Regions from separate parts of the Bellilinea sp. genome, predicted to be linked through region 1. Evidence: riboswitches for the same ligand, from Rfam matches in the RefSeq annotation. Region 1 holds a riboswitch; the other holds the start of a gene.
The links. Region 1 has a riboswitch for cobalamin ahead of nrdD (anaerobic ribonucleoside-triphosphate reductase). Riboswitches for the same ligand answer to the same signal wherever they lie in the genome.

Region 1 (7,275 bases):
GTAATACGACTTGTCGGTGATACCCTCCAGTACGCCAAACATGCGGCGATCGAGGGCGACAAAACGCCCCGAAAGACCTTCCGCAGGGGTCGCCAGAAGAGTGAAATTCAAGTCGTAGTCTTCAGCAAAGCGGTCCACCATCTTCCGCATGAACTTAATGATTTCCAACCCCAGTTGTCTGGAATCGAAATCCTGGCCGTGATGCTTACCGGTTAAGGTGAGCAAAGTTTCGGCCAACCCGATGAATCCGATGGACAGCGTACCGTGTTTGATGACGGGTTCAATTGGATCTTCGGGCTTCAGCAATTCTGAGCCAAGGTAAAGCCCCTGTCCCATCAAAAAGGGCATATCGCGTACTTTCAGGCGGGACTGAATGCGAAAACGATGGTACAGCTGCCGGGCAGCCAGCGCCATCACCGCTTCCAATTCGTGAAAGAAAACCTCAATGTGCTTGTTAGCACGGATGGCAATGCGCGGCAGGTTAATGGTAGTAAAAGATAAATTTCCACGCCCATTGCTGATCGCCGGCCCGTGTCGGTTAGCAATCACCCGAGTACGGCAGCCCATGTAGGCAACTTCAATACCGTAAGGCCGATTGAAGGAAGAATCCATAAATGCAAAAGTCGGATTCATTCGTTGAGAGGAAACACGCATGGCCAATTGAAACAGATCGTAATTTGGGTCACCCGGATTGAAGTTGATGCCTTCTTTCAGTCGAAAAATGATATTGGGAAAGACCGGACTCTCCCCCCGACCCAACCCTTTTTCGTAAGCTTCAAGCAGGCATTTTGTCACCAGCCTGCCTTCAGGAGTCACATCACAGCCTAAATTAATTGAACTGAACGGCACCTGCGCTCCAGCCCGACTGTGCATTGAGTTGAGGTTATAAACCAGCGCTTCCATCGCCTGAAAGACCTCAAATTCAGAAGCCCCCGAAACAAATGCCGCCATATCTTGATCAAATGCTGCAAAAGATTGACCGCCGTGCATGTCATTTTGCGAACTTTGCAGAATAATGGCTGCCAGTGCGGTTGCAGATGAGGGACGTTTAGGTGGACGAATAAATCCATGGCCGGTATTAAAACCACTGCTCAGCAGCCTGCCCAACGGAATCTGAACACAGGTGAGCGTTTTGCCGTAAAAATCCAGATCATGAATGTGAAAATCGCCATTGCGATGAGCCTGCGAGATATCCTCCGGAATCAAACGCGATAGATAATACTGCCGACTAGCAGCGGAAGCGATTTGCAACATTTTGGCAGAAGGAGAATTACTGATATTTGCATTTTCGCGGCTGGTTTCCACCAAAATATCTTCGACAATATCCATTAATTCGGAGCGGGCTTCCCTCATTCGGGTACGGCGATCGCGGTAGAGGATATATGCCTTGGCGGTTTTGGCGTGTCCACGTTCAATCAATACTTTTTCGACAGCATCCTGAACTTCTTCGACGGTTGGTATTTCCTGGTTTTTTTGTTCGGCTAAATAACGTACCACGACTCTGGCAAGTTCTTCAGCTAAACGGACATCACTTCCGCCAACCGATTTAGCCGCCTTGAAAATTGCTTGTGAAATTTTATCCACATCAAATTCAACAATCCGTCCATCCCTTTTGCGAATCCAATAAAAGGGTTGATTGGGAATTTGCTCTGCAACGGATTGAGTTGTTGGCTGAAACGAGGATGAATGGACAAGAAGTTTGTTCATTTTTTTGGCTCCTGAAGGAATCGAAATAGGTGAATTGGTTTATAAAATAGTGAATACAGATGGAAAAGTGGAAGTTTCTCTAAAACGTCAGTTTTTCAATTTGGCAACTTCGCTTTGTTGGAGAAAAACGTACAGTTTCTGAAAAACACGGTTAAATGAGAAACGCTCAATCCTCCTTAAAGGATTGAGCAAGTCAGGCCGATCAATTAAAGTATGATTTTGCCATCACCGCCTCCTTGCTCGAGAAGGACAAATGAAATCACTTGTTCAAGGCAGGCATCCTGGCTTCTGGTTGCATTGACCAGTTACAGTTGCGGCACAGCGCTGGACTTTCACCAGCTTACGCCCATTAAGCCCTGGCATCCGGGCATCGGGTCACCTTGAAAGAAGTGTTATATAAATTGCTTGCAGACTGACAACATTATAGCAAAGAATGCGTTCCTTTTGTCAATCCATTAAGGGATGAATTTCGGCAAAAAAACGAAATGGTACCAATATGAATCCGATTTCAACCGTCTATTCCTCCTTGCCGGGGACGGCACAAAGAACGACAGCCGCCCCCGGCGTTTGCGGGAGGAGCAGATGCGCAAGCAATACCGTGTTACAAACTGATCACATAATCAGGCGGGTTGTGAGAGAGGGCTTCATAAAGCTGCGGGAAGCAGCCTACTTTTGCGCCTTCAATCATACCTTTGGGTTGAACCGAACCAGCCCCGCAGCCCGAAAATTCACCTTCTGCCAGCTGCCGGCGCAGCGCACATTGATCGCAGGCCATGATCAAAATGCCCTGTTCAGCAGCTACTTTGGCAAGCCGTTCGCCAATCGGATCACCTTGCCGCAGGGCGAATACATTATCGTCGAAAAACATCATTCCCACCACTTGCGCGCCGTGAATGCCCTTTTCCAACTGCGGCAGGATCATGGTCGCCAGTTCATAAACGGATGCCATCGGGGATTTGAAAATATACGCTACTTTCACTTTGTCTCCTTGAAGAGAACATGTTTTTTCAAAATGGGATCGTACTTACGCAGATCCAGCCGAGCGGAATCGTTGCGGCGATTCTTTTCAGTGTAATAAATGTGGTCGCTTTCGGTGCTTTTCAGTTTGGTGACGATGCGAATATCCTTCTTTTTACTGGCCATCTTTTCTCCTCTACTTATCAGGCTTGATTTGAGTCGTAGGAAATGCTGACATTGCTGATGTGGGTGATCCACGTTCGTCCATCGCCCTGGCGCACAATGCGGACAAAGCCGCTTGCAATACAGTACTCCACTTCTGATGCTTCCATGTCACTATTCTCACATGTGGCACACTTGTTCGCCAGGAAGCAAACGTGAACATTTTTCAAGATATTGGTGGCAAATAATGGTTGCATGGGCAATCTCCTTTTCGATGCGTTTTTGGCATTATCTGGCAAATGCCAGTTTCAAAACTTGAAATAGTGGGCCTGCCCAGGCTAGCACGATGGAGAAGACAACTGCCGCGGCAGCCTGGCGCAGCATCAGTCGCAGCGCCAGCCGAGGCGATTGTTCGCGCGCAATTGTTAGCGCCGTTACCAGGCAGGGCAACAGCACACCGCCCAGGTAAACGCCGGTCAGCAGTTCGAGCGGCGCGAGAAGCTGCGCCAATTCGGGCCGGGCAAACAGCAGCAGACCGTCTTTGCGGACAGATGCCATCACGACGGGTAGGGCGGCTTCCGCCGGCAGGCGAAAGAGCGCCATGACCGGCGTCAACAAACCTGAAACTGCATCCAGCACGCCCAGACCGTTTAGCACAGAGGCCAGCAGGGTGATGGCAAAAAACACGGGCAGGGCGGTGCCGAAGAATTGACCGAGCGTCAGGCGCATATCGCGCCAGATGCTTTGCGGCGAGGGCCATTCGAGGAAATTGCGCCGTTCAATCATCAGCAAGTTGAGCGCCGAACGCGCTTCCGGCGGCGAGGTGAAGCGCGTATACAGGAAAGCCGAGCCAAGGAGCATGAACATATACGGCCAAATCAGCCAGGGACGCCCGGCGGCGGCAAAGACTGCCAGCGTGGCTCCAAATTGATAGGAACAGGCTGACCCAAAGGCAATTGCGGCAATCGCAGGGCCGCGCGTGCAAGCTGAACAAGCGCGCGTGCTAATCACCGCCGGAACATTGCAGCCAAAGCCCATCATCACGCGCAGCAAATCGCGCCCGGCCAGGCCTATCGGACGCACCAGCGGGTGCAGGGTGGCTGTGATGCGCTCCGCCAGGCCGCTGGCTTTGTAGAAACCGAGCAAGAGGGCATACAGAACCACCGTTGGCACCGACCAGACGAACATCAGCGGACCCATCGTCAACAGGCCATAATCACCGCTGAGCATTTCTGCCAACAACGGCGGAAGCGTTTGCGTCAGCGCAACCCAAGTTGCGAGTAAACCCCGAACCAGCGGTTCCACCAGGGCAGCGAATGAATTGGCAGCCCACACTGCCAATCCCGCCGGCAAGAGCAGCAAAAATGATGCAAACAGCGGCCCCCAAAAAGGCCAATCGAGGGGGCCTGGAGCGGGTTCAATCTGCCAGCCAATTCTCCAGGGGATGGATTTTTCCTTAAGGGACGGCGCCTCATTCAGCGCGCGAAACAGGCGGGTTCGTTCTTCAGCATTCACGTTGCGCGCATCCAGCGCAATCACCGGTACACCAAGGGCCGCGCGCAGGCGTTCCAGAACGGCTTGCCCACCGGAATCCCCAGGCACTTTATCCCAAAATGTGAGTGCAACAACACCTTGTTTTCCAGCCACCAACGGGAGCAGGTCGTTCAGGTCTTCATCCAAATGGGTAGATTTGGCGACCAGCAAAACCCTTTCGTTCGCTTGCAATTGTGCCAGCGCCATCTGGGTGGTCTGGCTGTCGCTCTGGAGCAGAATGCCAGGGGTATCCACAAAGTGATGATTTCCATCCGAATAGATTTCGCAGGTAACCGTCGAACCGCGAAAATTGGCGCTGAGCGGGGTTCGCCCGGTCAGGTTGGCAGCCAGCATGGTCTTGCCCGAATTTTCTTTGCCGATGATCAGGGTGGTGTCCATTAGCCTCCTTAACATGCACAGACTTCGCCACAGGAGGAAAGGTCGTCCAGGTACATATCGTAGGCGCGGTAATACTCCAACGGTTCGATATCCATGCCCAGCCGTTCGCCGATGGTGCGCGCCACCACGGCAAAACGCTGGCGGAATTTGTAGATAAAGCAAAAAATGACATTTCCCTGCCGCACCGATGGCCCAACCAGGAATAAGCCCGGGGTGATCGTGGATTCATCGTTCTCGGTCAGTTCAGGCAGGCCATCTTTGCGCCAGGCAAAGCGCGGGTGAATCAGGTGGGCGCTGCTCTCGAAACCGGTTGCCAGGATGGGCGGAGCGTCGGCGCTAAAGCGTTTGCGCCGAGTGGTGTGAACGACAAATTCGCCATTGAGCTGGGTGACTTTCTGCACTTCCAGGCCACCCAGCAGATCGAGGTTGCCGCTCGACATCACCTCGCGCAGGCGTTCAAGCGTGAACGGCGACAGCGACGTACTGGGGTCTTGCCCATCGGCCTGCCAGACGTTGGAGCGTTCCAACACCTGCACCTGCTTGCCCAAACGAACCAGGTGGATGGCAGCGTCGATTCCGCTTTCATAACCGCCGATGACAACCACCCGCTGGCCTTTGATATCTTGCCACGATTTCACCTGGCTGTTGTGCAGGCACAATTCAGAGCCGGAGAAGGCTGGCCGCCGGGGATATTGAAATTCACCCGCCGCCCAAATGACAAAGCGCGCCCGCCAGTCTCCCCGCGCCGTCAGCACGCAAAACGTTCCATCGCTTTCAGGCAGTAAATCTCGCACGTCCACCCTTGTTTCGACCGGCAGTTCAAAGTACTCGCTCAGGAGTTGCAGATATTCGGCGTAGGATTTGCCGTCGGGGTGTTCCATTTTGAGGGTGTAAGCGGGCGAAGTGCGCGGGGCGATGGCGTTCAGGTCGAGAGAGCCAAAGGCATGACCATTGAACGAAGGTGTAATCATGCGCATTTCGCGCGGCCAGCGGCGAAATGATGCGCCGACTTCGTGGCGTTCGAGGATGGCAAAGTTTTGCAGCCCCAGGGTTTGCAGCACCAGCCCCATGCCCAGCCCAGCCGGGCCTCCACCGATGATCAGAACGTCATAAAATTTTGAGGTTGTCATAGAATACTTGACTTTGTAATGCACGCCTCCAGCGCGGATAAAATCTCGGCTTTGGGCAATCCCTGGCCGATAAACACCAATTCGGTGGTTTCGATCTCTTCATGCACAGCGCTGCCTTCCAGTGGTTCAAGTACCTCAATTTCGCACAATCCTCCCGCCTGGCTGAGGATGACCGGGCTATGATCGGCAAAGAACACAATGCCCTTAGAGCGCATGACCCGGTCGTACACGGGGCTGTTTAAGAAGACCTCAAAAGATCGCCAATCGAGCGGCGTTTCAGAACGAAAGGCAAAACTGCCGAATCCGTACTCGTCCACTTCGCTGGAGGGTTGGTTCCATTCCAGGTCCCAATTTTGGGCTTCCGCGCCGCGTTCGTAGTCGTACAGTCCCGTGTTGATCAGCAGGGATGGGTCAACCTGCCCGTGGACAGTGTGGTAGATGTGCGCATCGGGGTTCAACTGACGGACGAAGGCCTCCAGGTTGGTGACATCGTCGGGTTCGGCCAGATCGGTTTTGTTGATCAGCACAATGTTGGTGAATTCGAGCTGGTCCACCAGCAAGGGCGCGAGTGGCTCGGTGACGACCTGCCCATCCGTATCCAGGCGTTCGCCTTCACTATTGTAGATGCTCCAGAAATTGACCGCATCCACTACCGTGATGATGCTGTCCAGCCGGACAACTTCCTCCAGGTTACCCATGTAGAAGGTCTGGGCAATCGGCATGGGTTCGCCGATTCCGGTCGATTCGATGAGGATATACTCCAGACCGGGAGTCTGGCTGAGGGCGGTGAGTTCGGTCAGCAAGTCCTCGCGCAGGGCGCAGCAAATACAGCCGTTGGACATCTGAATTACCTTCTCGGTGGTATGACACACAAATTTCGAGTCGATGTTGATTTCGCCAAATTCGTTGACGATAACGGCTATTTTGCGCCCGTGGTTGGCCGAAAGGAGTTGATTCAGCACGGTGGTTTTGCCCGCACCGAGAAAGCCGACCAACACGCTAATCGGGATGGGGGATTTACGATTTCTGGTTTTCGATTTTCGATTTCGCACTTGGGTCATTCTCTAACCTGCCAGTTGTTTCAACGCCGCCCACAGTTTTTTGCACGGTCTTTCCTTGCCCAGGGTGCGTATCTGGCGGGCAGAAAGCTGCAAACGCAGCGTCTTTCCATCCACCTCTATCGTCACCCACTGCAGATTGGGCTTGAACTGGCGAGAGGTGTGCCGCTGGGAAAAACTGACATTTCTGCCGAAGCGGGTTTTAGGCACCAGAAAACGACGGGCTTTGTGGTTCAGTTTGCGGGTCATTCTTTTTGACTTTTTCCTTTCATTGAGTTTCAATTCTTTGCCTCACGGATTCAGGCAGGCTTCGATGCGCTCGGCAAGCG
Region 2 (7,275 bases), on a different contig from region 1:
AAAATTTTTGATGAGTCCATTGATGGCTTCGTTTTTATCATCAGGTGACAGATGTTTAAGTGCTTTATCTGATATACCTGCCGCTGTTAAGAGACCTGATTCAATATCTTCTATTTTCAACAGATCCTCGGGCTTTTTGGCAAAAGATGCAGCTGTTTGAAGGGCTCGAGCTTCGCCTACGTAAGGAGTAGCCTTTCGGTTCTTTTCTAAGGCAAGTGATACAAAACCTGCACGAGTTGCTTCATAGGTAGTTACTAAATCGTTGCTAGAACTTAGGTGGTTTTGATATGCCTTCATCGCTTTCTCCAGACATAAACGCATTTCCTTAAGGACTCTCGTCCATGTTCACCCATTTGTTGACTGCTGTTTCCCTTGTCTTTTTGTAAAACAAAGATACTCTCAACGATAAAACCTAATTTTTCGGCAATACTAGAAAGAATCAAGTCAACGGAAATACTTACTCCTGCATACCGTACATTGTCATTAACCATAATCAAAGGTGCGTTAGGGCGTAAAACTCTCGCACTTTCGGCAATAATACATGCCATTTCATAGAAATATCCTCGAACCATTCGAGGGATTCCATTATTATTTAATTTTCCTAGAGCCTTTTGTTTGGATAAGTACCTCAAGATAGATTGTAAAAGCTCTTGTTCGTCTGTAGCAGCAATCGCTTCTGTCCAGAGAGGATTGATCGCCAATAAATCTTTTTCACGATTTTCGACTGTACAACTTAACATTGCTTGACGAAGCTTAACTAAACTTTTCTCGTCAATATTTAGTAATGCTAATTCTAAAGCATACGTTCTAGTGTAATCATAGCGATTGCAATATGGTGGCGAAGTAATAATAGCGTCAAAGGACTCCTTTGACATTCGTGGTAATAGTTCGAGAGATGAACCATTGTATAAAAATATCTCGCCTTGCTTTTTTGTAGCTGGGAACAAAGTGGATTGACTAGCAGGAGAGAGATCTGTAATTATTTCCTGAATTTTATCTGAAATTGCCTCTTTAAAACTTAATATCTCACCTTTATTGAATGTCTTTTTCCCCTGTTTACGTCCTGACCTGTAGTCCCATCTAAGATATTGACCATCTTTACGTGTGTAACTAATCGACTCTAAAATGCAAAACAGAGCAAAATGTAATACAGCTTTAACCCGTTCGTTTTCTTGTTCACATGCTGTTAAATACTTTTGAATTGCTTCCTTTGTCGCCTCAGGATATGCACCTTTAGTAATTCTTAGCTCGGGAAGTTTAAGTTTGGTCTCAAATCTCTCCCATGGATGGTATTTTGTCCAATTTTGTAAAACCTTAAAATCACTAGGCCTAAATTCAGATTCAAGAATTCTTTTTGTTGTGATGATTTGTTGTCCAATGGGCAGTAGCTCAATGCCAACCGCATTTATTCCGTTAGCACTGGCAGCGAATAATGCTGTTCCACTTCCTGCAAACGGGTCAAGTAATATCCCTTTTTGAATTTTATATTTATCAAGCAAATATTCAACTAAAGATGCTGAAAATGCCTCCTTAAACCTATACCAGCGGTATACAGGACGATTTTTGTTGGCTTGAAAACTCACTAATGAGCGAGTTATTCTTGGCTCAATTATCATCTTGTCATTGAAATATAGTTGTAAACTTTTATCGAGTTGGTTTATTTCTGCTTTATCAACTTTTGTTTCATCAATAACTACTCTTTCTTCAATCTGCATAGCTCTATATCTCCAATACATACTTTATATCTAGTATACTACTATAGGATCACGATGACTGCCCATCCTCGGTTGTAAGAGATTTTTTTGATCATAATCCTGTTTGCTTGACACCGCAACAGGAAACCCGTACAATCTAATTACAATTGAATGAGTGCCTGTCGGGTGCCTCACTCCCCGGATGGAAAGGCTCAAAGGCGAAACCGGTGTAAGTCCGGTGCTGTCGCGCAACTGTGATTTCGGCAAAATCAGCCGAATAAGCCAGGCCGCCCGCCCAGCAGGCGTTCACCACACTCTCGCGGAAAGGAGGTGGGGAACATTGGACTGGCAACACCGCAAACTCCGATCTCTCCCCTCCCTGCCCGCAACCGGCAGGGAGATTTCATTGTGTGAGCCAGCGCCGCCACAACAAGGATTTGCCTGATTACCCCAAACCTGCTGGCTCAGCCGGCACGTCGTATCCAAACCCACAAACCCATTCAATTTGAAAGGCTCCTAAAAATGAAACGTCAAAGCGTTTTGCTCAGTGTTCTCTTGCTGCTGGCGCTTCTGGTGAGTGCCTGCACGTCGGCAGCTACCCCGGCTGCCACGCCTACCGCCAGCCCGATTGTCATGACCGATGGACTGGGACGTACCGTTACCCTGGCGCAGCCGGCGCAACGCGTGGTTTCGCTGGCGCCATCCAACACCGAAATTCTGTTCGCCGTGGGCGCCGGCAGTCAGGTGGTTGGGCGCGATAATTTCAGCAACTACCCGCCCGAAGCCCTGGAATTGCCGGGGTTGGGTGATTTTATGGGCTTCTCGATCGAGCAAATCGTCGCCCTCAACCCGGATCTGGTGCTGCTGGCCGAAATTCACCCGCCGGAACTGGTCAAATCGCTCGAAGATGCCGGTTTGACCGTCTATTACCTGAAAAATCCCCTCGCCATGGAGGAAATGTACCCCATGCTGATCACCGTCGGTGAGCTGACCGGCCACAAAGCCGAGGCCGAAGCGCTGGTGACTCAATTGAGTCTGCGGGTGGCGGTCGTCCAGCAAAAACTGGCGAATATCGAGGAACGGCCGACCGTCTTTTACGAAATTGACGGGACAGATCCTTCCAAACCGTGGACGACCGGCAGCGGTACCTTCATTGATACCCTGCTGGAGATGGCCAAAGCCGAAAACGTTGGCCGGGCAATGGACAGCCAGTACGGGCAGATGAGCATTGAAGCCCTGCTGGCAGCCGACCCCGACTTCATCCTGCTGGGGGATGCCAATTTTGGCGTCACCCCCGAGCAGGTGGCTGCCCGCCCCGGCTGGGGTGAATTGACGGCGGTCAAAGAAGGGCGCGTCCTGCCGTTCAACGATGATCTGGCCAGCCGTCCCGGCCCGCGGCTGGTGGACGGGCTGGAAGAACTGGCGCGCCTGCTGCACGGTGTGACCCTGCCCTGATGAGAATGGCATGAAGGGACGCACTGTTCACCCAATCTGGATCGCTTTGGCCGCTTTGCTGGCAGCCCTGCTGTTGAGCATGCTGGTGGGCAGTGTGTCCCTTTCGCTGGTGGATATGGCGCGGGTGGTGGCAGCCCGTCTGAGCGGCGGCGAAATCGGTGCTGACCTGCGCGTTGCGGATACCATTCTCTTCTCGCTGCGGCTGCCGCGCACCGCGCTGGTGGCGCTGACCGGTTCGGCGCTCGCCGTCAGCGGGGCGGCCTATCAGGGCCTGTTCCGCAATCCGCTGGCCGATCCTTATCTGATTGGGGTGGCCTCCGGCGCCGGCCTTGGGGCGGTGATCGTGCTCAGCCTGCGCTGGGGCTACGATGTGGCCGGTCTGCTGGCGGTACCGCTGGCTTCGTTCAGCGGCGCGGTGCTCACCGTTTTGATGGTGGTCAGCCTGGCGCGGGTTGGACGCTCACTGCCGGTGACCAATCTTCTGCTGGCGGGGGTGGCGGTAAACTCCTTTGCCGGTGCGCTGACTTCTTTTTTACTGCTCCGCTCAACTGGCGAACTGCGCCGGGCAATTGCGTGGTTAATGGGCGGCTCATCCATGGGCGGCTGGCAGCCGGTGCTGGCCGTATTACCCTACTGGCTGATTGGGCTGGGAATTTTGATGACCATGGGACACGCCCTGAATGTGATGCAGTTTGGCGATGAACAGGCTCAGCAGCTGGGGCTGCCGGTGGAAACCACCCGCTGGATCATCATCGGCGTTTCATCTCTGGCTACGGCTGCAGCGGTTTCTTTTACCGGCATTATCGGCTTTGTCGGGTTGATTGTCCCGCACCTGTTGCGGCTACTGGTTGGCGGGGACTACCGCCGGCTGCTGCCGCTCTCGCTGTTGGGCGGGGCTGCCTTTTTGCTGCTGGCAGACGTGCTGGCGCGCATTGTGATGACCCCGCAGGAACTACCGGTCGGCATCATCACCGCTCTGACCGGCACGCCCTTCTTTTTGTGGATTTTGCGGCGTTCCCGCAGCCTTCCCTACTGGAGTTGACCATGCTCGAAGTTTTGCATTTGACTGTTCGTTACGGAGCAAAGCCGGTTTTGAAAGATGTCAGTTTCCGGCTGGCGGATGGTGAGATTCTGGCGGTGATCGGCCCAAACGGGGCCGGTAAGTCCACGCTGGTGCGCGCGCTGAGCGGCATTCTGCCGCCGGAGTGTGGCTCAATCCGCTATGATGGACGCGACCTGTGCGCGCTTTCGGTGCAGGAACGCGCCCGCCTGATTGCCGTGGTGCCGCAGGCGCGCAGCCTGCCGGCAGGCTTCACTGCCTGGCAGGTGGTTTCGCTGGGGCGCACCCCTTATCTGAACTGGCTGGGGCAGCTTTCACCGGCCGATGAAGAATTGATTTGGGAAGCCATGCGCCGCACCGATACGCAGCATCTGGCGCATCGGCTGGTGGGAGAGCTTTCCGGCGGGGAGCTGCAGCGGTTGCTGCTGGCGCGCGCCATGGTGCAGGCAACCCCGGTAATGCTGCTGGATGAGCCGACCACACATCTGGATTTGCAGTATCAGATTGGGCTGCTCAACCAAATGGTGGAGGTGGTGCGCCAGCCCATTGCCGGCAATGGAAACGGTAAAGCGCATCAACCGGCGGCGCTGGTCGTGCTGCATGACCTGAATCTGGTAGCGCGTTACGCCGACCGCGTGCTGCTGCTGGTGGATGGTTGTGTGCAGGCGTATGGAACCTCGGCGGAGGTGCTGCGTCCGCAGCTGCTCAGTGAGGCGTTTGGCATTCCGCTGGAGGTGATGCGCAGTCCCAACGGAAAATACCCGCTGGTTGTGCCGCTGATGGCCTGAAAATCTGGCATAATTGAAGGCAGGCACATGATCCGCGTTAACCTGTACGCCACCTTTCGATTGATTGCCAGGGCACGCAGCCTGCAGCTGGATCTGGCGGATGGAAGCACGGTTCGGCAGGCGGTAGATGAAATTGTCGCGCGCCTGCCGGATTTGCGCCTGCACTGGTTGAATGCACAAAACGAAATCCATGCCCATGTGCATGGATTCGTCAACGGGAAAGATGTGGACACCCTGCCGCAGGGTTGGGATACCCCTCTGCAAGACGGGGATGTGCTCGACTTTTTTCCGCCTGTGGCAGGCGGGTGAACCTCAGGCGGTCACTTTGGTTTGAATGGTAAAGCGCGGCGGCTGTTCCATGTGCTTCTTGACCGCGCACTGTTCGGCGGAGCGCACCAGCGCATCGTAGTATTTTTGTGGAAATTCGGGCGGCACCTGAATCTCCATTTCGATTTCTTCGACCATGCCGGTCAGCGGATTGCGCCGGTCGCGTTGAATAATGCGGATGCCCTCGGTGGGCAGCCCGCGCTGGCGGCAGAATCCCAGCACGTAAATGCCGGCGCAGGTGGCTAAAGAGGCCAGAAAAACGGCAAAGGGAGTGGGGGCAGAGCCTTCACCGCCGCCCATGGGGGGCTGGTCGGTACGGACGGTATAAGGGCCAAACTGAGCATCAACACGGGCTCCGCCGGGGAAGTAAACAACCATTTCCATGTGTGATTTTTCTCCATTCGTAAGGTTTTACCCTTATATAGATGCTATTGCGGCTTTAAGGTTGCAGGCAAAGGCGCAACGACTTGCTCTTTGCCGAGCGGGTACCAGAAGAAACGCCAGTAAAGGTAAATGGAAAGGATGTACAGTACCAGGGTGGCGGCAAAAGCCGGCTGAAAACCGTAATTGACCTGTATCCAGCCGCTGATTTGCGGAGAAAATGCCCAGCCCACATTGTTGGCCATGCTGACCAGACTGGCAACGGTAGCCCGCGCCGAGGGTTCGACCTTTTCCATCACAAAGGTCTGATACACCGGCAGGCTCATGTTCATCAGCGTCAGGCGGATGTAGTAGGCCGCGGCGCTGACCGCAAACCACGGCGCAAAGCCCAGCAGAATCAGAAACGGAATGGAAAGCGCCTGGGTGATGACCACCAGTTGAATTTTGCCAAAGCGGTCTGCCAGCGGTGGGGCAATTAACAGGCCGATGCCCATGGCCAGCGAACCCCAGGCGAACATGGCCCCAATGACCGGGTCGGGCTGGTGATGCACATTGCGGAAAAAGACGTTCATGAACGGCATGATCAGCCCGGCGCCCAGCGAAGTAACCAGCATGGGCAGAATGAGTTTGCCCAGCAGGCGCGAGTTTTGCCCAAAATAAGCCAGCGGTGCGAACACCGAGCGTTTGTCACGGGCGATTTTGACCGGACGGAGAAACAGCAGGGGTAAAATGCCGACCGAACCGGCAATGGCAATGGCAGCCAGCGCTCCGCCGTATGCCGAGGGGCTGGTGGGGGTGCTGCCCTGTAGCGTGCTGATCCAGGTTGGCAGGTAACCGCCGATCCAGTTCCCGAAGAAAGCCGAAGCCATTTGCAGCCCGGAGGTGAAACTGAACAGGTAGGTGCGTTCCTTTTCGCCGCTGTTTTCCATCAGGAATGGCCCCATGGTCACACCGGTCAGGCTCTGTGCCAGGCCGAGCACGATGTTCATCAGGACGAAGGTCAATGCGGAGGGGAACAGCACCATGCCACCCACCGCCAGCCCCAGCACGGCCGTGCCGACGATCAGGGCGGTCTTGTGACCGATGTTGTCCACCAGATAGCCCATCGGCAGGGCGGAGAGCAGGGCGGTCAGGCTGGAGGTGGTGATGAGCGTGCCGAGCAGGGCTTCATCGTAACCCAGCGAGAGGACGTAAAAATTGAACAGCAGGCGGTAAACGCCCATGGCCGCGCCGGTGAGAATGACACTGGTCAGGTACAGGCGGGCGTTAGGCTGGAAAGCGCTCACCCGGTCAAAGTAATTGGCCAACACACGTGAAAAGCGGGAAAACGAACGCTCAGGTTTCAACGGCTTTTTCTCCATACAGGGCAGAAGTTCAGGGTTCTTCGGTGGAATCCAGAAAACGATGCAGGGCGGTCAGGGTTTCGTTCAGTCCTTCGCGGCGCAGGTCGTAGCGCCGTTCGCCGTCGGCGTCCAGCCGAATGTGAACTAAACCGGCGCGCCGCAGGGCGTTGAGGTGATGAATGACTGTTGGGGCGCGCAGGCGCAGGCGCTCGGCCAGGGCGGCGGGG

Region 2: it holds a riboswitch for cobalamin, as region 1 does, so the genes downstream of both, ACWIZX_RS11065 (ABC transporter substrate-binding protein) here and nrdD (anaerobic ribonucleoside-triphosphate reductase) in region 1, are expected to answer to the same signal.

The regions. Positions count from the first base shown of each region.
Region 1 covers NZ_JBRCOK010000044.1:7,210-14,484, reverse strand. Annotated here, with positions in the region: gene nrdD (anaerobic ribonucleoside-triphosphate reductase) at 1-1,707, opposite strand, end outside; cobalamin riboswitch at 1,962-2,105, opposite strand; gene ACWIZX_RS04985 (SaoD/DsrE family protein) at 2,309-2,686, opposite strand; gene rpmG (50S ribosomal protein L33) at 2,683-2,850, opposite strand; gene ACWIZX_RS04975 (hypothetical protein) at 2,868-2,996, opposite strand; gene ACWIZX_RS04970 (nucleoside recognition domain-containing protein) at 3,115-4,758, opposite strand; gene ACWIZX_RS04965 (NAD(P)/FAD-dependent oxidoreductase) at 4,767-5,888, opposite strand; gene ACWIZX_RS04960 (CobW family GTP-binding protein) at 5,885-6,949, opposite strand; gene ACWIZX_RS04955 (large ribosomal subunit protein bL28) at 6,953-7,195, opposite strand; gene ACWIZX_RS04950 (sirohydrochlorin chelatase) at 7,238-7,275, opposite strand, start outside.
Region 2 covers NZ_JBRCOK010000113.1:5,730-13,004, reverse strand. Annotated here, with positions in the region: gene ACWIZX_RS11075 (type II restriction endonuclease) at 1-297, opposite strand, end outside; gene ACWIZX_RS11070 (DNA methyltransferase) at 294-1,715, opposite strand; cobalamin riboswitch at 1,862-2,007, shown strand; gene ACWIZX_RS11065 (ABC transporter substrate-binding protein) at 2,217-3,149, shown strand; gene ACWIZX_RS11060 (FecCD family ABC transporter permease) at 3,160-4,191, shown strand; gene ACWIZX_RS11055 (ABC transporter ATP-binding protein) at 4,194-4,997, shown strand; gene ACWIZX_RS11050 (ubiquitin-like small modifier protein 1) at 5,025-5,306, shown strand; gene ACWIZX_RS11045 (OsmC family protein) at 5,310-5,708, opposite strand; gene ACWIZX_RS11040 (MFS transporter) at 5,753-7,051, opposite strand; gene ACWIZX_RS11035 (ArsR/SmtB family transcription factor) at 7,080-7,275, opposite strand, start outside.